One region of the Mesorhizobium sp. M1217 genome, then DNA from elsewhere that is predicted to be linked to it. Evidence: predicted binding sites of a transcription regulator. Region 1 holds the regulator's gene; each other region holds the start of a gene.
What was found. The regulator PhoB, encoded in region 1, activates phosphate uptake and scavenging genes when phosphate is short. The targets are predictions, from matches to a motif close to TGTCATNNANCTGTCAT.

Region 1 (6,998 bases):
GGGCGACGAGATGGCCGGCGAGCTGGACTACGTTCCGATGCCCGACAAGGTGGTCGAGAGCGTCAAGGCCATGTGGGCCAAGGAAGTCGTCGGCAGCGACGGCAAGCCGCTCTACTCGGCTATGTAATCTCCTCCAGGGAGGGCGTCGACGGCGCCCTCCCTGTTGCCTTCAATCGCGAGGACCCAATGACCATCGCTTCCGATGCCATGCTATCATCTGCAGCCCGGGCCAGGGAAGCTACGGTGCGGCGCTTCGCGCTCACAGACGCCATATTCCGCGGACTCACCCGCGCTTCCGCAATTCTTGTGCTGGTCATCCTCGGTGGTGTCGCAATCTCGCTGTTTGCCGGCTCATGGCAGGCCCTGTCGTCCTTCGGGTTCTCTTTCCTGACGACTGAAAGCTGGAATCCGGTAACGGAAAAATTTGGCGCGCTGGCGCCGATCTACGGCACGCTGGTCACGGCGGCCATCGCCATCCTGATCGCGGTTCCGATCGGCATCGGCATTGCCGTGTTTCTCACCGAACTCTGCCCGCGCCCGCTCAGGCGCCCGATCGGCATAGCGGTCGAGCTGTTGGCCGGCATTCCCTCGATCATCTACGGCATCTGGGGCCTGTTCGTGTTCGCGCCGTTCCTGCAGACGACGATACAGCCCTTCATCATCAACATCTTCCACGGCGTGCCGGGACTATCCAGCCTTTTCGCCGGCCCTCCTTACGGCATCGGCCTTCTGACCTCGGCGCTGATCCTCGCCATCATGGTGCTGCCCTTCATCACCTCGATCACCAAGGACGTCTTCGATACGGTGCCGGCGGTGCTGAAGGAATCGGCCTACGGCATCGGTTGCACGACCTGGGAAGTGACCCGGCGCGTGGTCATTCCCTATACCCGCATCGGTATCATGGGCGGCGTCATGCTTGGCCTCGGCCGCGCGCTCGGCGAAACCATGGCGGTGACCTTCGTCATTGGCAACGCCCACCGCATCAGCGCCTCTCTGTTCGCGCCGGGCACGACGATCTCGGCGACCATCGCCAATGAGTTCACCGAGGCCGACGGCGATCTCTACACCTCCTCTCTGGTTTCGCTCGGCCTGATCCTGTTCGTCATCACTTTCCTGATCCTTGCCGCCGCCCGCTATATGCTGATGCGGATCGACGCCCGTACGGGAGTCTGACCGATGTCGACATCCTCATCGCTCCACAGCCGCCGCAAAGCCAGAAATTCGGTGATGATGGCGCTTTGCGTCGTCGCCGCCGGCATCGGGCTTGCCTGGCTGGCGCTCATTCTCGGTGCACTGGTCTATAAGGGCACAGCCGGGCTTTCGTTCGCGGTCTTCACCGAGATGACGCCACCGCCAGGCGAGGCCGGCGGCCTGCTCAATGCAATCGCGGGCAGCCTGCTGATGACGATCATCGCCGTTGTCGTCGGCACGCCGATCGGCGTGCTGGCGGGAACCTACATGGCCGAATATGGGCGTTTCTCGCGCATCACCACCGTCGTGCGCTTCATCAACGACATCCTGTTGTCGGCGCCGTCGATCATCATCGGCTTGTTCGTCTATGAACTGATGGTGCGGCCAATGGGACATTTCTCGGCCATAGCCGGCGCCGTTGCGCTTGCCATCCTGGTCATTCCGGTGGTCGTGCGCACCACTGAAGACATGCTCAACCTGGTGCCGAACGCGTTGCGTGAAGCCGGCGCCGCGATCGGCGCGCCGCGCTGGGTGGTGATCCGCTCGGTCGCCTACCGCGCCGCATTGTCCGGCATCGTCACCGGCATATTGCTGGCGATAGCACGCATTTCCGGCGAGACGGCGCCGCTGCTCTTCACCGCGCTCAACAACCAGTTCTGGAGCAGCAATATCAACGCGCCGATGGCCAGCCTGCCGGTGACCATCTTCCAGTTCGCTCTCAGCCCTTATGAGGAATGGCAGCAACTGGCGTGGACCGGCGCACTCATAATCACCCTGACGGTTCTGGGCTTGAGCATCCTCGCCCGCAGCCTTACCGGACGCAGAGAGGACAGATGACACAGATGTTGTCCCCGGACATGACGATGACCGAAACGGTCGCCGAGAAGACGAAGATCGAGGTCAAGAACCTCAACTTCTACTACGGCCAGAGCAAGGCGTTGAAGGACATCACCTTGTCGCTGCCCGAGCGCAGCGTCACTGCCTTCATCGGCCCTTCGGGCTGCGGGAAATCGACGCTGCTGCGTGTGTTCAACCGCATCTACGAACTCTACCCGAAGCAGACAGCCGAGGGCCAGGTGCTGCTCGACGGCAAGAACATTCTCGACCGCTCGCAGGACCTCAATCTCCTGAGGACCAAGATCGGCATGGTGTTCCAGAAGCCGACGCCGTTCCCGATGTCGATCTACGAGAACATCGCCTTCGGCGTCAGGCTTTATGAGAATCTGGGCAAGTCCGAAATGGACGGCCGCGTCGAACAAGCGTTGAAGCGGGCCGCGCTGTGGGGCGAGGTCAAGGACAAGCTCAACGCCAGCGGCTTGAGCCTGTCAGGCGGCCAGCAGCAGCGGCTTTGTATTGCCCGCACCGTGGCCGTGAAGCCGGAAGTCATTCTGCTCGACGAACCGGCTTCGGCCCTCGACCCGCTGTCGACTGCCAAGATCGAGGAACTGATCGACGAATTGCAAGCCGACTATACGATCGTCATCGTCACCCACAACATGCAGCAGGCGGCGCGCGTGTCGCGCCAGACCGCCTTCATGTATCTGGGTGAACTGGTCGAGTTCGACCGGACCGAGAAGATCTTCACGTCGCCCCGCGAGAAGCGCACGCAGGACTACATCACTGGCCGCTTCGGCTGAGCCGTTCCGATCATGCATATGAGGACAGGACCATGGGCGAACACACAGTCGCTTCTTTCGACGAGGATCTCGAGCAGATCAGCAAGCTGATCCGCGACATGGCCGACCTCGCCGGTTCGATGGTCGGCGGGGCGACCAAGGCCCTGTTGAATTCCGACAACGTGCTGGCGCAACGCGTCGTTTCCGACGACGCCATCATGGATGCGCGTCAACGCGAACTGGACGACCGCGCCATCACCCTGATCGCCAAACGCCAGCCGATGGCCCACGATCTTCGCCATGTGGTCGGAGCGATCCGCATGGCGGGCGACCTCGAACGCATCGGCGACCTTGCCAAGAATATCGCCAAGCGCGTGAGTGCGGTCGGCCTCAGCGCCACGCCGCGGGACCTGTCGCATTCCATCGACGCGATGGCGCAGCTGGTTCTCATCCAGGTGCAGGGTGTCATCGAGGAATATGCTGCAGGCGATGCGGCCGCGTTGGCCAAGCTGCGTGCCGCCGACGAGCGCATCGACGTCAAATACACGTCCGTGTTCCGCGAGCTGTTGACCTACATGATGGAAGATCCGCGCAACATCACCGCTTGCACGCACCTGCTGTTCTGCGCCAAGAATCTGGAGCGGATCGGCGACCATGTCACCAACATCGCCGAAAATGCGTATTATGTGCTGACCGGCGAGCAATTGCCGGTCAATCGTCCGAAGCAGGACGAAACGACAATGTCCGCACCGGTGACATGATGGGGGTGCCCAGCCGATGATCGCACCACGCATAATGGTGGTGGAGGACGAGGAGCCATTGGGTGTGCTGCTCCGCTACAATCTCGAATCCGAAGGCTACCAGGTCGAGGTGGTGACACGCGGCGACGAAGCCGAGATCCGTTTGCAGGAGAATGTGCCCGACCTTTTGGTGCTCGACTGGATGATACCAGCGGTTTCCGGCATCGAGCTCTGTCGTCGGTTGCGGGTGCGCCCCGAAACCGAGCGGCTGCCGATCATCATGCTGACCGCGCGCGGCGAGGAGAGCGACCGGGTGCGCGGGCTTTCGACCGGCGCCGACGACTATCTGGTCAAACCGTTTTCGACACCGGAATTCATGGCCAGGGTCAAGGCGCTGCTGCGGCGCGCCAAGCCGGAAGTGCTGTCCAGCGTGCTGAAGGTCGGCGACATCGTGCTCGATCGCGAATCGCACAGGGTCTATCGCAAGAAGAGCGAAATCAGGCTCGGGCCGACCGAATTCCGGCTGCTCGAGTTCATGATGCGGCATCCGGGCCGTGTCTTCTCGCGCAGCCAGTTACTCGATAATGTCTGGGGCGAGACAATCTACATCGACGAACGCACCGTCGACGTGCATGTCGGGCGGCTGCGCAAAGCCGTCAACAACGGCCGGATGCCGGATGTCATCCGCACCATCCGCGGTGCCGGCTATGCGATCAGGGAAGATTGACCCGCCTGGTCAGGCTACGTTCTTTCTGACGCTGGGCCTCATTTGCGCGCCCGGCGCGAAAATCTCCTGGTCGACGAAGCTTAGCGCCCGCATCGCGCAGCCTTCGCGGATCAGCGGCAATTCGTTCGGCTCTGTATCGAAGGAGATCGAGCCCGAATGCTGGCCGCCGGCGGTCTGGGCGATTGCCTTCCGCAAGGCCGGCTCGATCAGATCGAAGGCGGCGGCACTGGCGCCGACCATCGCGACCGGTGCCGGATCGATCAGCGCGAACAGCGAGCCGAGACCGAAACCCAGCGCTTCGCCGGCCTTGCGGTAGGCCTCGCGTTCCGGCCCATCTTTCTCGCGCGCCCGGGCCGCCAGTGCTCGCATGTCGGCGTCGCTGACGTCGGCGATCGGTTCGCTTTCTTCGCTCATCTGCCTGGCGTTGCGCCAGATGGCGTAGTTGCCGGCATAGGCCTCGATGCAGCCGCGCCGCCCGCAACGGCAGAGCGCGCCGCCCGGACGATGGATCATGTGGCCAAATTCGCCACCCGAGGAATGCGTCCCGGTGAACAGTTCGCCCTTCAGCACCAGCCCCATGCCGATGCCATGCGAAAGCAGGATGGCGATGAAGTCGTCGCGATAGCGATCCGGATTGCGCCAGCGCAAAGCCACCGCCATCATGTTGCAGTCGTTCTCCACCGTTGCCGGGATGCCGAATTCGTCCTCCAGCATGTCGGCAAAGGCGATGTCGGTCTGCGGCGTGATCGGCGACCACAGCATGGCGCGTGCAGGGGAGTCGGTAATGCCCTGAATCGCCAGGGCGATGCGGGCGACACTGCGGACGTCAAGGTCTGGATCCTGCAGCCGGCGCCGGACGATGGCCATGCATTCACGGATCAGCTCGTCGCGCGGCATGGTCAGCGTGTCCAGCCGGCGCTGTTCCTCGGCGACCACCTGTCCCGTATAGTCGATAATGGCGGCCGACAGGAAATTCAGCGACAACACCACGGTCAGCACCGCCGCCGCTTCCGGGTTGAGGGCGAGGCCGACCTGCGGACGACCGCGTTTCAACGAAACGGGCTCACTTGCCTTGCTCTCGGCGAGGATGCCTTCCCGTATCAGGTCGGAAGAGATCGCCGATATGGTCGAATGACTGAGGCCGGTAGTAGCTGCGATCTCAGTACGCGATGGCTGGCCGGCCCGGCGCACCGCCGAGATCACCATCGCCCGGTTGCGCCGGCGCAAATCGTCATGGCGGATTCCGACCGACATTGTTTTGCTTTCCTCCCGGTTGCCGCGGCCGCTCATGAACCGGAAGCCGTCGGTAATGTCCGACAAATAGTGTCGGACGCAGGCAAATAGTGTCAGATGCAGGTGGCGCTGTCATCGTTTATTCCGACGCTCGAAAAAACTCGCAGAGTCATCAAAATCCATCAGAATCGATGTTGACAGCAGCCGGAGATCGGGCCAGTATTTTTTCGAGGCTCGAAAAAATTAGAGCTTCTAAGCTGGTCTTTGAGCCAATTGGTCACGCCGTACGCGGCGCAGGGAGGATATGATGAAGAAATTCACGACCGCCATTCTGGCGGGTGTCGCCATGACGCTGGCGCTGGCGTCGGTGGCGCAGGCTAAAGACAAGGTCATCGGCGTTTCCTGGTCGAACTTCCAGGAAGAGCGCTGGAAGACCGACGAGGCCGCAATGAAGGCGGCCATTGAGGCCGCAGGCGACAAGTATATTTCCGCCGACGCACAGTCCAACCCCGGCAAGCAGCTCACCGACGTCGAGAGCCTGATCTCGCAGGGCGCCAGCGCACTGATCATCCTGGCGCAGGACGCCTCGGCCATCGGGCCGGCCGTGCAGAAGGCACTGGACGAAGGCATCCCGGTCGTCGGCTATGACCGGCTGATCGAGAACAAGGACGTGTTCTATCTGACCTTCGACAACAAGGAAGTCGGCCGCATGCAGGCCCGCGAAGTCTTCAAGGTGAAGCCGGAAGGCAACTACGTCTTCATCAAGGGTTCGGGTTCCGATCCGAATGCCGATTTCCTGTTTGCCGGTTCGATGGAGGTGCTGAAGGAGGCCATTGACGGCGGCAAGATCAAGAATGTCGGCGAGGCCTATACGGACGGCTGGCTGCCGGCCAACGCTCAGAAGAACATGGAACAGTTCCTGACCGCCAACGACAACAAGGTCGATGCCGTGGTCGCCGCTAATGACGGCACTGCCGGCGGCGTCGTCGCCGCGCTGACGGCGCAAGGGCTGGCCGGATCGGTTCCGGTTTCGGGCCAGGACGGCGACCACGCCGCGCTGAACCGCATCGCGCTCGGCACACAGACCGTGTCGGTGTGGAAGGATGCGCGCGAGCTCGGCAAGAATGCCGCCGAGATCGCCTCGCAACTGGCCGACGGCAAGCAGATGACCGACATTGCCGGCGTGAAGGATTTCACCACGCCCGGCGGCAATACCGTCAAGTCGCTGTTCCTGACCCCGGTCGCCATCACCAAGGACAACCTCAACGTCGTCATCGACGCCGGCTGGATCAAGAAAGAAGAGGTCTGCGCCGGGGTGACGGCTGGCACTGTTGCAGTCTGCAACTGAGCCGACGTTTCCGAAAAGTCCGAACGCCGCGGCCGCTCGCCGCGGCGTTTTTCCAACAAGAGTTGTTTTTCCGCTTCCGGCGGATAACTTCTAGGCTGCTTCCGGCATCCGCGGCAGACGGCAACCCGGCGGGAGAAACATCA
Region 2 (6,998 bases), on a different contig from region 1:
AACTCCGCAAGCCTGGTTATGTTTATGGGCTGAGAGAGGAAGCCCCCATGCCCCATTCGGCCGACGCTGATGGTCAGGCAAACCTGTCTGCTTTGTACCGCGATCGGCAACCATTCATATCCATATTGATCTGCCCCCTTGGGGGAGTAGCTCCGAAGATTGCTGTCAATCGCGACATACAGGTAGTTGCGCAGTTGGATCAGGCTTGCCCTCTTAACGTATGGCAACAGGTCGATTCGGCCCGCGACAGGCTCAAGAAAGTTGCCGAGGGGCTGATGAACGGACACGGTTCGATCGACAGCGCCAGGACAGAGATTAACGTCCGCATAAAACGTGTTCATCGAAATCGATCTTTGAAATTTGATCATTTCGTCGCTTATTCTAAATACAAAATAGTTTATCTTTTGCCCGCTTTTAGGTTTTAGAAAACCTGTGAGCAAATTGAACAGTGTTTTTCCGTCTGCGGCTTTTGGATAACTCTTGTCAAACTCAAACGCGCCTTTTGCAGCAACGGAAACCTTGGAAACCGTCTGAGCTCTGGCCGCGTCGAAAATCAACAATGGCAGGATGGAAAGCAGCAGCAGGATTTGACTGGATTTCACGATCTTCTCCCAAGCGTGGAGCTCGCAGCGAATTGCCACATGCAATTGGCGTCGTGCCTGAAACTACTTCACTGAAACGCTAGGCCCGCCCTCGACCGCCAGCACCAGCCGACGGTTGGTGACCCTTGCCAGTTGTGCCAGCCGGCCGGCGGGCCGCTCGCCGTAAAGATCGGCCAGCGCTGCCGGCAGCACCAGCGCCAGCACGCCATTGCCGCGGTTTTCCCATTTCAGTCGCGACATGACGCCGGGCATTGCCGCCGTCAGGAGATAGACGACGCGCAGCAGCGCCGCCAGCACGCGGGCCCGTTCGAGATAGCGCGGTGTCGCCAGTCCGCGGATTTCCGGAGCGGCTTCATTGAACACGCCCTCGTGGCGAAACAGGCTGACAAGCGCCAGGAAGGCGCGGCCGGGATGATCGACGCCGATGAAGGAGGCGTGGGCGATGATGTTGAGCGATTGCTTGCCGCGATATTCGGGATGGGCACGCCAGCCGATATCGGCGAGCAGGCAGGCGGCGTGGCGGTAGCGCGCCTCATCCCTGGTCTCGTCGATGCCGAAGGCGGCGAACGCCTTGCCGGTCCACTCGACAAGCTCATGCGCGTGGTCGACCGAGCGCGAGCGCAGGCGGGCAAGCTCTTCCGCCGCCGAGATCAGCGGATCGGCTTTCTGCTCGGCCTTGTCGAGCAGCGAATAGAGAAAGCCCTCGCGCACGCCCAGCGCCGACACGATGATCTTCGACGGCTGCATCGCCGCCATGATCTCCTGCAGCACGATGGCGCCATAGGGCAGCAGCGAGCGGCGGTTCTTGGAGATGCCCTCGATGCCTTTGATCTTGTCGATCTCGGCCTTAGCAACCTGCCGGAGGAAGTTCGCGGCGCTTTCGATGCCGATCTCGTAATGGTGCATGACGCCTAGCGGGTAGTTGGTCATTTCCATGTGTAGCCGGGCGAGATTTCGCCAGGTGCCGCCGACCGTGTAGAAGGCCCTGCCCTGTCCGCCCTTCAGCAATTTCGCCCGCGCCAGTTGCTCGCGCGTGATCTTTGCCGCCTGGGTCAGCGAGTTCTTCGCCATGTCCTGCAGGCGCAAGCCGCCCAACGGCAGGGTGATGCCGTCACCGATCGCCTCGCCGTCGATATCGATCAGTTCGAGGCTGCCGCCGCCAAGATCGCCGGCGATGCCGTTGGCCGGGTGGAAACCGGAGATGACGCCGAGCGCCGAATAATGGGCTTCCTCGCGGCCGCTCAGCACCTGGATCTCGGTCTTGAGTACATCCTCGGCGCGGTGGATGAAGTCGGGGCCGTTGACCGCCTCACGGGCGGCGGCGGTCGCCAACACATACATGCGCTCGGCGCCGGCCTGGTCGGAGAGCGCGCGGAAACGGCGGAACTCTTCCATCGAGCGCGTCACCGCCTCGGGATCGAGCTTTCCGGTCGAAACGATGCCGCGGCCGAGGCCGGCGAGCATCTTTTCGTTGAACAGCAAGGTCGGCGAGCGCGCCAGCCCTTCATAGATGACAAGACGGATCGAGTTCGACCCGATATCGATGATGGACAGCGGTCGGCGGTCCTGAAGCCGGCCCTGGGACGCTGAAATCATCAGCCCGTCGCTGCGTTCTGTTTCTTGCGGCGCTTGAACTGCGCGATGCGCTTGGGCGCATGCGACTTCAACGCATCGCCCCGTCCGGACAGGCTCGGATTGGTCATGAAATATTCCTGCGCGTTGAACGGTTCCTCGCCCTCCTCCAGCACAACGCGCCGGGAGGTTCCGTCAGCCAATACGTCGAAACTTTGCTGGTTGTCCATGATGTTGCCGAGCATGATCTGGCCGAGCACCTGTTCATGCACAGTTGGATTGGTGATCGGCACCATGGTCTCGACCCGGCGGTCGAGATTGCGCGGCATCAAATCGGCCGAGGAGATGTAGACGATCGCCCCGTCCGAGGGCAGGCCGTGGCCGTTGCCGAAGCAATAGATGCGGCTGTGCTCGAGGAAGCGGCCGACGATCGACTTCACCCTTATGTTCTCCGACAGGCCCGGCACCTGCGGTCTCAGGCAGCAGATGCCGCGCACGACGAGATCGATCTCGACGCCGGCGCGGCTGGCATCGTAGAGCGCATCGATGATGATCGGATCGACCAGCGCATTCATCTTCATCCAGATGCGAGCCGGCCTGCCATCCAGCGCGTGGCCGATCTCGTCCGAAATATGCTTGAGGATGCGGTTGCGCAGCGTGAACGGCGATATGGCCAGCCGCATCTGCTCGGCCGGCTCGGCATAGCCGGTGATGAAATTGAACAATTGCGCGACATCGCGCGCGATCGTCGGATCGGTGGTGAAGAAGGACAGGTCGGTGTAGATGCGCGCGGTGACCGGGTGGTAATTGCCGGTGCCGAGATGCACGTAATTGCGTAGCCTGCCATCCTCGCGCCGCACCACCAGCGACATTTTCGCGTGGGTCTTCAGCTCGAGAAAGCCGAAGACGACCTGGACTCCGGCGCGCTCGAGGTCGCGCGCCCAGCGGATGTTGGCCTCCTCGTCGAAGCGCGCCTTGAGCTCGACCAGCGCCGTCACCGACTTGCCGGCCTCGGCGGCGTCGACCAAAGCCCGCACGATCGGGCTGTCGTTGGAGGTGCGGTAGAGCGTCTGCTTGATCGCCACCACTTCCTGATCGGCCATCGCCTGGCGCAGGAACTGCACCACCACGTCGAAGGATTCGTAGGGGTGGTGGACGATGATGTCCTTCTCGCGGATGGCGGCAAAGCAATCGCCACCATGCTCGCGGATGCGCTCCGGGAAGCGCGGATTGTAGGGCGTGAACTTCAGATCGTCGCGAGCGACGGCGACGATCTCCGAGATCTGGCTAAGCGCCAGCGGCCCGGTAAGCACGCTGATGCGGCTGGCCGAGACGCCAAGCTCGCCGGCGACGAAGTCGCGCAATTCGGACGGCATCAGCCTGTCGAACTCGATCCGGATGACCGAGCCGCGGCGGCGACGCTTCAGCGCCGTCTCGAACAGCCGCACCAGATCTTCGGATTCTTCCTCGACCTCGATATCGCTGTCGCGGATGATGCGGAACGTGCCGGAGCCCTTGACCTCATAGCCGGGGAACAGCTTGCCGATGTAGAGACTGACCGCCTCTTCGAGCGGAACGAAGCGGACGTGATGCTTGCGATCCGGCAAGCGGATGAAGCGCCTCAGCGCTACCGGCAGGCGCAAAAGCGCGCTCATTTCCTCGCCGTTCTTGCGGTGGCGCAATTGCAGCGCCATCGAGAAACCGAGATTGGGAATGAACGGAAACGGATGCGCTGGGTCGATCGACAGCGGCGTCAGGACCGGAAACACCTGCTCCTGGAAATGGTCCTCGAGCCAGGTCTTCTCGTCCTTGGTCAGCGCATCGCGGGTGATGCTCTCGATGCCTTCCTTGTTGAGCTGCAGCATCAGCGCCGAAAGGCTGTTCTGCTGGTCCTCCTGCAGGCGCTCGACCTCGCGCAGCAATTGTTCGAGCTGCTGCTCGGGGGTGCGCCCGTCCGGGCTCTTCAGCACGATACCCTCGCGCACCTGGCCGGCAAGACCGGCGACGCGGACCATGAAGAACTCGTCGAGATTGGCCGCCGATATCGACAGGAAGCGAACGCGCTCGAGCAGCGGATGATTGGCGTTCAGCGATTCCTCGAGCACGCGCCGGTTGAATTGCAGCCAGGAAAACTCGCGGTTGACGAAGCGGTCAGGATTGCCGCCTTCGCGGCTCGCGGCCTCGATGGTGATGAATTCGCTTTGCACCGGCTTCAGTTCGTTCATGGTTCCTGCTCTTCCTACACCAGCCGTCGGCGCCAGCCTTAACCGGCTTAACTTATCCTCTGACAGGCTTTTGCGACAGTTTCATTTCATCGATCTTGCAAAGAGACGGGTTATGATCCAGATCCAATCGACAAGATCAGGAGACGACGATGGCAGGCGGTTCCATTCCCCATTTCCAGAACGATGCGGGCTATCCGGCAATCGACATCGGCGTCAAGGAATTCATGTGCACCGGCGCCAATCCGCCTTTCGACCATCCGCATGTATTTCTCGACATGGGCGACGACAATGAAAAGGTCTGCCCCTACTGCTCGACGCTCTATCGCTATTCGCCGAAGCTGAAGGCATTGGAAACGGTGCCGCTGGGCTGCCTTTATATCGACCAGGCCGCCTGATTCTTCCGCGACAAGCCTGATGCGAGAAACGCAGTCCCGGCATGTGGTCATGGCCGGGGCGGGCGTCGCCGGGCTGACCGCGGCACTGGCCTTCGCCGAGCGCGGCCATCGGATAAAACTGTTCGAACAGGCGCAGCACCTCGAGGCTGCCGGAGCCGGCATCCAGCTGTCGCCCAACGCGACACGTATTCTTCGACAACTCGGCGTACTCGATCGGCTGCTGCCGACGGCGGTGCGGCCGGAGGCGGTCGTGCTCAAGGATGCCGCCACGCTGCGCGAGTTGGCGCGCGTACCGCTTGGCCAGGCCGCCGAAACGCGCTGGGGAGCGCCCTATCTCGTTGCCCACCGCGGCGATCTGCAGTCAGCGCTGATGGCGCGGACAGCCGAGCGACCCGAGTTCGAGCTTGTCACCGGCGCCCGCGTCGGCAGCGTAGCATCCGGACCGAATGGCATCACCGCAACAGTCGAGATTGCCGGCACGACCATCGAAACCGAGGCATCGTTGCTGGTGGGAGCCGACGGCGTCTGGTCGTCGGTGCGAGAAAAGCTGGCCCGCACGGAGGCCGACTTTGTCAGAAGCCGATTCTCGGGCGAGCTTGCCTGGCGAGCCACGGTGGCCGCGGACAGCCTCGCCGGACAGGCCTTCGGCATGATCGGTGCGCCCGATTGCGTTACTGCATTCCTCTATCCCGGCTTCCATATGGTCGCCTATCCGGTCAGCCGTGGCACTGCCTTTAATCTCGCCGCCTTCACCAGGGGTGAGCGAATCGCCGAGGGCTGGTCGGGGCATGCCGACCCCGCCAGCCTCGTCAGTGCCATGCGCGGTACCGCGCCGGCGCTGGTCCGTCTGGCGAGCGAGGCGGCGCCGTGGACGGCATGGCCGATCCACACCGTCGAGCAGCGGCGGTGGACGACACCGGAAGGCGTCGCACTGATCGGCGATGCGGCGCATGCGATGACGCCCTTTGCCGCACAGGGCGCGGCGATGGCGATCGAGGACGCGGCGACGCTTGCCGGCTTCGTTGCCACCTCGCCTGCCGATCTCAGCGGCGCGCTTGCCGCTTGGGAACAGGCGCGGCGGCCGCGCGTCGCCCAGGTCGCCCGCCGCGGCGCGGTCAACCGCCTCGCCTGGCACGCGGCCGGGCCGGTGGCGATGGCCCGCAACCTGTTCCTGGCGATGCGCTCACCCGAAAAGCTCGCCGCCGATCTTGATTGGCTTTATGGCTAGCGGGCGCGCGAGTCTGGGGATCGGCGATAAAAAGCTCGATAGGCCGGCGGGACAGCGCCCCCCTCTGTCCTGCCGGACATCTCCCCCACAAGGAGGGAGATTGGCAGTTTCGGCGCCTTGCTAGGTCCTGCAACGTTAGAGATTGGCGAAAGGAGGGCTCGAAGGATCGCGGCGTTGATCAGCCGGAACCCTCTTCAATTGTAAAGCCGCATCGACAGGCCGAGCGAGGCTGGCAGCGGGTTCCACCAGCCGGTGCGCAGGCCGGCGGTGCGCAGTGCCGCCGCCGCCCAGGTGTTGCAGCCGACCAGCGCGTTGAAATGGCCATTGGCTTCGAAGAAACTATCGAAACGGGAATAGGCCGCATTCTCGATCGGCATGGCCCCGTTCGGTCCCTGCTGAAAGCTCGCTGCAATGAAATCGAGCAGCGCCGCAAAGCGTTCCTCACTTACGTCGAAGCCGGCGACGTCGGGATGCGGCTCGGCGATTTCGCCTGAAATGTCGACATGCATCACCGAAGCATCGACGGTCAGCGCCTTCATCACCGGCACTGCCTTCAGTTCCGACCAGGTCGGCGTCTCGAGATAGAAGGCGCGGCCTCCCCAGCCGAAGACGATGTAGCGGACCTCCGCCATGTCGGCCGGAATGCCGGCATCGACCAGGAAGTGGAAGCGCCGGCGCACATCGTCGTCGACCGGGATGGCGATGTCGGCGTGGATCGGGTTTTTCAGCACCAAGATGCGGTGGCTTGCGCCGATCGGATCGGCAGCGGCCGCCGGCCAGAGCGGGCGCGGCAGCAGCGTGCCCAGCGCCACCGCAAGGACTGCTGTAACGACCAGCAGGCCAAGAAAACGGGCAAGCTTCTTCATGGGGAAGGCATAGACCAAGCAATGTTCAAGGTGAAGCCTCTCCGGAAATTGCACAGCTGACTTAGAGCTTGACCCGTATCCTCCCCGGGGAGGATATGCTGGAGGCATGT
Region 3 (6,998 bases), on a different contig from region 1:
TTGCCCTATCAGGTCAACGCGGCCCTGATGGCGAAAGCCAAGCCGGACGCGCTGTTCATGCACTGTCTGCCGGCGCATCGCGGTGAGGAGGTTACCGACGAGGTCATCGATGGGCCGCATTCGGTGGTGTTCGACGAGGCCGAGAACCGGCTCCACGCCCAGAAGGCGGTTTTGGCCTGGTGCCTGGGCGCTTGATCCGGGCCGCCTTGATCCGGGAGTTCGTGGTGCCTATCTCAGGCGCATCACGCAAATCGAGCGCGTCTCGTCGCATGCGCCCCGGAGGGCGGCATCGCCGCGCCCCGGAGCTTTGTCATGTTGGAAACTCGTCAATTGGCTGAACATCAACCCAAGCTCGGCGAGTTCGGCTACGCCGGCGACGACCATGTCGTGCCGTTTGAGGTCGGCCCGCTCGACGTGCGCGGCCGTACCGTCCAGCTCGGGCCGATGCTCGACGCTATTCTCAGCCGCCACGAGTATCCCGAGCCGGTGGCACGACTACTGGCCGAAGCCTGTGTGCTGACCGTCCTGCTCGGAACTTCGTTGAAGTTCGAGGGCAAGTTCATTCTGCAGACCCGCACCGACGGGCCGGTCGATATGCTGGTCGCGGATTTCTCCACGCCGCACGCGCTGCGCGCCTATGCCCGCTTCGATGCCGACCGGCTGGAGGCTTTGACGGCTGCCGGCGAGACGTCGCCGCAGACGCTGCTCGGCAGCGGCGTCCTGGCGCTGACAATCGACCAGGGCGCCCACACGCAACGCTACCAGGGCATCGTCCAGCTCGACGGCGTCACGCTGGAAGAAGCCGCACGCACCTATTTCCGCCAATCGGAGCAGATTCCGACCGACCTACGGCTTTCGGTGGCCAAGCTTCTGACGCCCGGCGTCGGCGGTGCCCGCGAGCAATGGCGCGCCGGTGGCCTGCTGGCACAATTCCTGCCGCAGTCGCCGGAACGCATGCGCGTACCCGACCTTCCCGGGGGCGACGGCGATCCGGGTGAGGAAATCCACGACCCGGCCGACAATTCCTGGCAGGAACTGCTGGCGCTGCTTGGTACCATTGAACCGACCGAACTGATCGATCCGACGATCGGCGCCGAGCGGCTGCTTTACCGATTGTTCCACGAGCATGGCGTCCGCGTCTTCGGCGGCGTGCCGGTCGCCGACCAGTGCTCATGCTCGAGGGAGAAGATCCGCGGCATCCTCGAAGGCTTTTCCGCCGAGGAGATCAGGGACAGCACCGAGGATGGCAGCATTCACGTCGCCTGCGAATTCTGCTCGAAGCAATATGACTTCGACCCGGCGGAATTTGCAGCGGCTCGATAACGAGCATCAGTGCGGCTGCCTTCGCAGAACTTGGGTTCCTCGCCCCGCAAGGCGGGAAGAGGAATCCAAGTGAACGTCAATTGACGGTGCGCCGCGTGCCCGGCAAATCGAGCGAGAAGGCGGGGATGGCGACGTCGAAGGTCTCGCCCCGCTTGTTGCGCATTGTGTAGTGCCCGACCATGATGCCGGACGGGGTCGAGAGCGGGCATCCGGACGTATACTGATAGCTGTCGCCGGGGTTGAGTCCGGGTTGCTCGCCGACGACCCCGGGGCCGCGCACTTCCTCGACCTTGCCGGTGCCGTCGGTAATGTGCCAGTAGCGCGACAGAAGCTGCACGAACTCGTCCGACTGATTGTCAATGGTCACCTGGTAGCCCCAGACATAGCGGTTTTGCGGCGGGTCGGAGTGATCCTCCAGATAGAACGGCCTGACCTGCACTTCGATGTTGCGGGTGACGGCGCTGTACATAAACTGCTCCAAAGCAATGTAGATGGAACTTTCGACGCTCAGCGCAGTTTGATCAACGATGCGCGTCATCTCCTTGCCCGACTCAAGCGCAGGTGCCGAAAAACAATGTCATTTAAGTGACACATGACAATGATGGTGTGCAGGCTTGTGCCGGGCGACTCAGTGTTCTGTCGAATTGTTGAAAACGGCCGTCATGCGGCCGGCATTTCTGGAGTGACCAGATCTCGATGGAACCGACATTCGCAGCCGCCCTCTTTTCCATAGCTCTCCTTCTTTCAAATCTCGCCAGCATCCTGTTAGCTTCGCTGAAGCTGAAGCGACCAGCCAGGATCGCACCGCCCGCCGCCACCGTGCCACCGGTATCGATCGTCGTCCCGGCGCGCGGCGTCGAGCCGTTTACCGAGGAGACGCTGGAGCGCGCCTTCTCACTCGACTGGCCGCGCTACGAACTCATCTTCTGTGTCGCCCATGCCGACGACCCCGTGGTCAAGTCGATCACCGCTGCAATGGCGCGTTTTCCGGCTATACGCGCCCGGCTGCTCGTCGGCGACGACCGCATCAGCGGCAATCCGAAACTCAACAATTGCGTGAAGGGTTGGGAAGCGGCGCTTTATCGCTGGGTCATCCTTGCCGATTCCAACGTGCTTATGCCGAGCGATTATGTCCAGCAGCTGATGGCGGCATGGCGGCCCGACACCGGCCTCGTCTGCTCGACGCCAATCGGCTCGCGGCCTGAAGGGTTTTGGGGGGAGGTCGAATGCGCCTTTCTCAACACGCTGCAGGCACGCTGGCAGTACGCTGGAGAGGCGCTCGGTCTCGGCTTCGCCCAGGGCAAGAGCATGTTGTGGAACAAGCCGATGCTCGATGCCAATGGCGGCATCCGCGCGCTGGCCGCCGAGATCGCCGAGGACGCTGCCGCGACCAAGCTGGTCAACCGGCTCGGACTGCGCGTCAATCTTGTCGCTTCGCCCTTCGAACAGCCGCTCGGCCGGCGCACGCTTGGCGAGATCTGGTCTCGGCAGGCGCGTTGGGCGCGGCTGCGCCGCGTCACCTTCGCGCTGTTCTTCGCCCCCGAGATCCTGATCGGAGCGGCGCCGCCGCTGGTGCTTGCGCTGATCGCGGCGGCTGACGCCGGCGTCAGCCTGCCGGCAACCGCCATCGCCGTGCTGGTCGCGGCCTACCTGCCGGAATGTGCCCTGGCCTGGGTCAAAGGATGGCACCTGTCGCTGCGCACCATCCTGGCGATGATGGTTCGCGACTGCATGCTGCCGGCGATATGGGCGCGCGGCTGGCTGAGCGGCGCCGTCGACTGGCGCGGCAACGTTATGACCATCCAGACCAAGGCCGTCGCGGAGCTGGAAGAGACCCCGTCCGGCGCCTGACCGGCGCGTCCCCGCTCACCTCTGTTCGGTCAGCCCTATCCGGCGGCTCTCAGCGCTTGCTCGATGTCTTCGAGCAGATCGTCGGTATCTTCCAGGCCGACGGAAAGCCTGAGCGTGCCCGGCCCGATACCGAGCTCGGCGCGGGCCTCATCGGTCAAGTTCTTGTGCGTGGTCGTCGCCGGATGGGTGATCAAGCTCTTGGCGTCGCCGAGATTGTTGGAAATCAGCACGATGTCGAGCGCGTTCTGGAAAGCAAAGGCCGCCTGCTTGCCGCCCTTCACATCCAGGCAGATCAGCGTCGAACCACCCGACATCTGCTTCTTGACCACGGCCGCTTGCGGATGGTCGGCACGGCCGGGATAGATGACGCGGGCGATTTGCGGGCGCTCGGCGAGGAAATCCGCGATGCGGCCGGCACTTTCCGTCTGCTGGCGTACGCGCAGCGGCAGCGTCTCCAGGCCTTTCAGCAGGGTCCAGGCATTGAAGGGCGAGAGGCTGGGGCCGGTGTGGCGGAAATAGTCATGCAGGTTCTCGTCGATCCATTTTTTGTCCGACAAGATAACGCCTCCAAGGCAGCGCCCTTGGCCGTCAATATGCTTGGTGGCCGAATAGACGACGATATGGGCGCCGAGCTGCAAGGGTTTCTGCTGCAAGGGCGTGGCGAAGACATTGTCGACGATCAGCCTGGCGCCGATCGAGTTGGCAAGTGCCGCGACGGCGGCGATGTCGACCACCTCCAGCGTTGGGTTGGTCGGGCTTTCCAGGAAGAACAGTTTGGTGTTCGGCTTGACCGCCTGTTCCCAATTGGCGATGTCAGTGCCATCGACCAGCGTTGCCTCGATGCCGTATTTCGGCGCCAGCGTCTCGACCACCCAGCGGCAGGAGCCGAACAATGCGCGCGCCGCCACGATATGGTCGCCCGCCTTGGCGCTGCACAGCAATGCTGCCGTCACCGCCGCCATGCCGGACGCCGTGGCGCGCGCGTCCTCGGCGCCTTCCAGCGCGCACATACGCTTTTCGAACATGTCGACCGTCGGATTGGCATAGCGCGAATAGATGAAGCCCGGCTCCTCACCCTTGAAGCGCGCTTCCGCTGCTTGCGCCGTCTCGTAGACATAGCCTTGGGTGAGATACATCGCCTCAGAGGTCTCGCCGAAGCCGGAACGCAGCGTCCCGGCATGCACGAGTGCGGTCTGAGGCTTCCAGTCGCGCTTCTTGGTCATCATTCTATCCAAACACCAAAAATGGTCCAAACAACAAAAAACCGGTCGCGAAAGTCGCAACCGGTCCATATGGCCTTGCGGCCCGACGGTCCTTTAGCGACTTGTTTAACGTGGCTGCAAGCCGACCGGCCAAATCACCACGGGATAACGAGCTTTAGACCCGCGCCACGCTTGCGTCAATTGCCGGCATGATTAAGAGGGTTGTACCAAGCAGGTGCCAAAGGCGTCCAGTGTCGGACCTGCGGCAGAACAAGACCTCGCCCGGCGTTCGAACGGAGCCAGACCCTTGCGGCAGACAGGCATTCTTCCCGATCAGGATATTTCCGCGCTGTTCCAGACGGGCGCGCTGAAATCGCCGCGCACGCTCGATGCCGATCAGATCCAGCCGGCCAGCCTTGACCTCAGGCTCGGCGACAAGGCCTGGCGGGTGCGTGCTTCTTTCTTGCCCGGCCCGGACCACAGGGTTGTCGACAAGCTCGACCGGCTGAAGCTGCACGAGATCAACCTCGCCGAAGGTGCCGTGCTGGAAACCGGCTGCGTCTACATCGTGCCACTGCTCGAAAGCCTGGCGCTGCCCGCGCATATTTCCGCCTCGGCCAACCCGAAGAGCTCGACCGGGCGGCTCGACATCTTCACTCGGGTAATGACCGACCGCGGCCACGAGTTCGACAAGATCGCCGCCGGCTATGAAGGCCCGCTCTATCTGGAGGTCAGCCCGCGCACCTTCCCGATCGTCGTGCGCACCGGTTCGCGGCTGTCGCAGATCAGGTTCCGCACCGGCAATGCGCTGTTGTCGGAAAGCGAGCTGCACGAGTTGCACCGCGCCGAGATGCTGGTCGCCACCGAACCACCCAACATCTCAGGCGGCGGCATCGCGCTGTCGATCGACCTCGACGGCGACAAGGATGGGCTGGTCGGCTATCGCGGCAAGCACCACACCGGCCTGGTCGACGTCGACAAGCGCGCCGCGCAGGATGTCGTCGATTTCTGGGAGCCGCTCTACAAGAGCGGTGCCGGCGAGCTGGTGCTCGATCCGGACGAATTCTACATCCTGGTGTCGCGCGAGGCGGTGCATGTGCCGCCGCTCTACGCCGCCGAAATGACGCCCTTCGATCCGTTGGTCGGCGAGTTCCGCGTCCATTATGCCGGTTTCTTCGACCCCGGTTTCGGCCATTCGGCGTCGGGCGGCACCGGCAGCCGGGCGGTGCTCGAGGTGCGCAGCCACGAAGTGCCGTTCATTCTCGATCATGGCCAGATCGTCGGACGGTTGGTCTACGAGCACATGCTGAAACGGCCGCAAGCGCTCTACGGCACCGATCTCGGTTCGAACTATCAGGCGCAAGGCCTAAAACTGTCCAAGCATTTCCGCGCCGCGCGCTGAGCTTCCCCTTACTTTGCGGCCTATGCTGGCTCAAAGCGCCTTCACCGCCACCTTCACCGGCTGCTCGATTTCGAGCGGGTTGCGCAGAGGCAGGCCGAAATCCTTCGCCTCGATCTCGAATACGTCGCCGGGCTCGGTCCTGATGCCGTCGGCGAAGGACAGCGTCGCCGTGCCGAACATGTGCACATGTACGTCGCCCGGCTGGCGGAAGGCCGAGTATTTGAAGTGGTGATGCTCGAGATTGCCAATGGTGTGCGACATGTTCGCTTCACCCGACAGGAACGGCTTTTCCCAAAGCAGCTTGCCGTGGCGCAGGATGCGTGAAGCGCCGCGAATGTCGGACGGCAGGTCGCCGATCAGGATCTCCGGCCCGAACGAGGCGTTGCGCAGTTTCGAATGGGCGAGGAAGAGATAATTCACGCGCTCGGTGACGTGGTCGGAAAACTCGTTCGACAGCGTGAAGCCGACGCGGAACGGGGCGCCGTCGTCGCCGATCACATAGATTCCGGCGATTTCCGGCTCCTCGCCGGCATCCTGGGCGAAGGCGGGCGACATGAGCGCCGCGCCGGGCGCCACTGCCATGGTACCGTTGCCCTTGTAGAACCATTCGGGCTGCACGCCGATCTGGCCCTTCGCCGGCTTGCCGCCCTCCAGCCCCATGCGGAACATCTTCATGGAATCGGTCAGCTGTTCCTCGCCGCCATCGCTGAGCTTCTTGTGCATGGAATCGCGGGTCGCGGCGGAGCCGAGATGCGTCAGCCCGGTGCCGGTGAGATGGAGATGCGCCGGATCGGGATGGTTGATCGGCGACAGCAGCCGTCCCTTCTTGTAGGCTGCGTCGAGATCGACGGTTTCGCCGAAGCCCTTGCGCTCGATCAGGGCGACAAGCCCGGTGCCGGTGCGCGCGGCTTCCATCGCCAGCGAATAGACGCTGCGGGCCCCGTTGATGACGCGGGTCTTGCCGCCGTTGCGGGCAACGACGCGGATCGTCTCGGCGTCGTCGAGGATCTGTGAGATCAGCATGGTAACCCTCTCTGAATTGCGGCCTGCCTTCTTGGCAAACCCTGCCCGGCGCGGCTCGGACCCTGTCCACGCCGCGGTTGAAATTCTTCGTCCGGATTGCGCTCGCGGGTCAGGCCCCTCGGGGGACTTCTTCGCGCCGCCCGGCAGCGCCGCGATGTGACCCGTATGCCTCCTGGTTGCCTCTCAAGCCTTGTTCT

Region 2: NKH37_RS26790 (RNA degradosome polyphosphate kinase) is a predicted target of PhoB. The motif match lies at 4,472-4,488, and genes of this name have one in related genera.
Region 3: NKH37_RS29655 (ceramide glucosyltransferase) is a predicted target of PhoB. The motif match lies at 1,899-1,915, and genes of this name have one in related genera.

What each region holds. Positions count from the first base shown of each region.
Region 1 covers NZ_JAMYMA010000002.1:72,518-79,515, reverse strand. Annotated here, with positions in the region: gene pstS (phosphate ABC transporter substrate-binding protein PstS) at 1-127, shown strand, start outside; gene pstC (phosphate ABC transporter permease subunit PstC) at 187-1,173, shown strand; gene pstA (phosphate ABC transporter permease PstA) at 1,177-2,028, shown strand; gene pstB (phosphate ABC transporter ATP-binding protein PstB) at 2,025-2,828, shown strand; gene phoU (phosphate signaling complex protein PhoU) at 2,861-3,568, shown strand; gene phoB (phosphate regulon transcriptional regulator PhoB) at 3,585-4,274, shown strand; gene NKH37_RS03000 (ROK family protein) at 4,284-5,528, opposite strand; gene xylF (D-xylose ABC transporter substrate-binding protein) at 5,815-6,855, shown strand; gene NKH37_RS02990 (sugar ABC transporter permease) at 6,998-6,998, shown strand, end outside.
Region 2 covers NZ_JAMYMA010000019.1:54,007-61,004, reverse strand. Annotated here, with positions in the region: gene NKH37_RS26800 (hypothetical protein) at 1-602, opposite strand, end outside; gene ppx (exopolyphosphatase) at 666-2,198, opposite strand; gene NKH37_RS26790 (RNA degradosome polyphosphate kinase) at 2,198-4,399, opposite strand; gene NKH37_RS26785 (zinc-finger domain-containing protein) at 4,549-4,794, shown strand; gene NKH37_RS26780 (FAD-dependent monooxygenase) at 4,814-6,022, shown strand; gene NKH37_RS26775 (TIGR02117 family protein) at 6,217-6,888, opposite strand; gene NKH37_RS26770 (metal-sensing transcriptional repressor) at 6,995-6,998, shown strand, end outside.
Region 3 covers NZ_JAMYMA010000023.1:88,287-95,284, reverse strand. Annotated here, with positions in the region: gene argF (ornithine carbamoyltransferase) at 1-195, shown strand, start outside; gene NKH37_RS29665 (Hsp33 family molecular chaperone) at 313-1,323, shown strand; gene apaG (Co2+/Mg2+ efflux facilitator ApaG/CorD) at 1,400-1,792, opposite strand; gene NKH37_RS29655 (ceramide glucosyltransferase) at 2,020-3,174, shown strand; gene NKH37_RS29650 (O-succinylhomoserine sulfhydrylase) at 3,210-4,400, opposite strand; SAM riboswitch at 4,471-4,548, opposite strand; gene NKH37_RS29645 (2'-deoxycytidine 5'-triphosphate deaminase) at 4,684-5,778, shown strand; gene araD1 (AraD1 family protein) at 5,809-6,801, opposite strand; gene mmsB (multiple monosaccharide ABC transporter permease) at 6,985-6,998, opposite strand, start outside.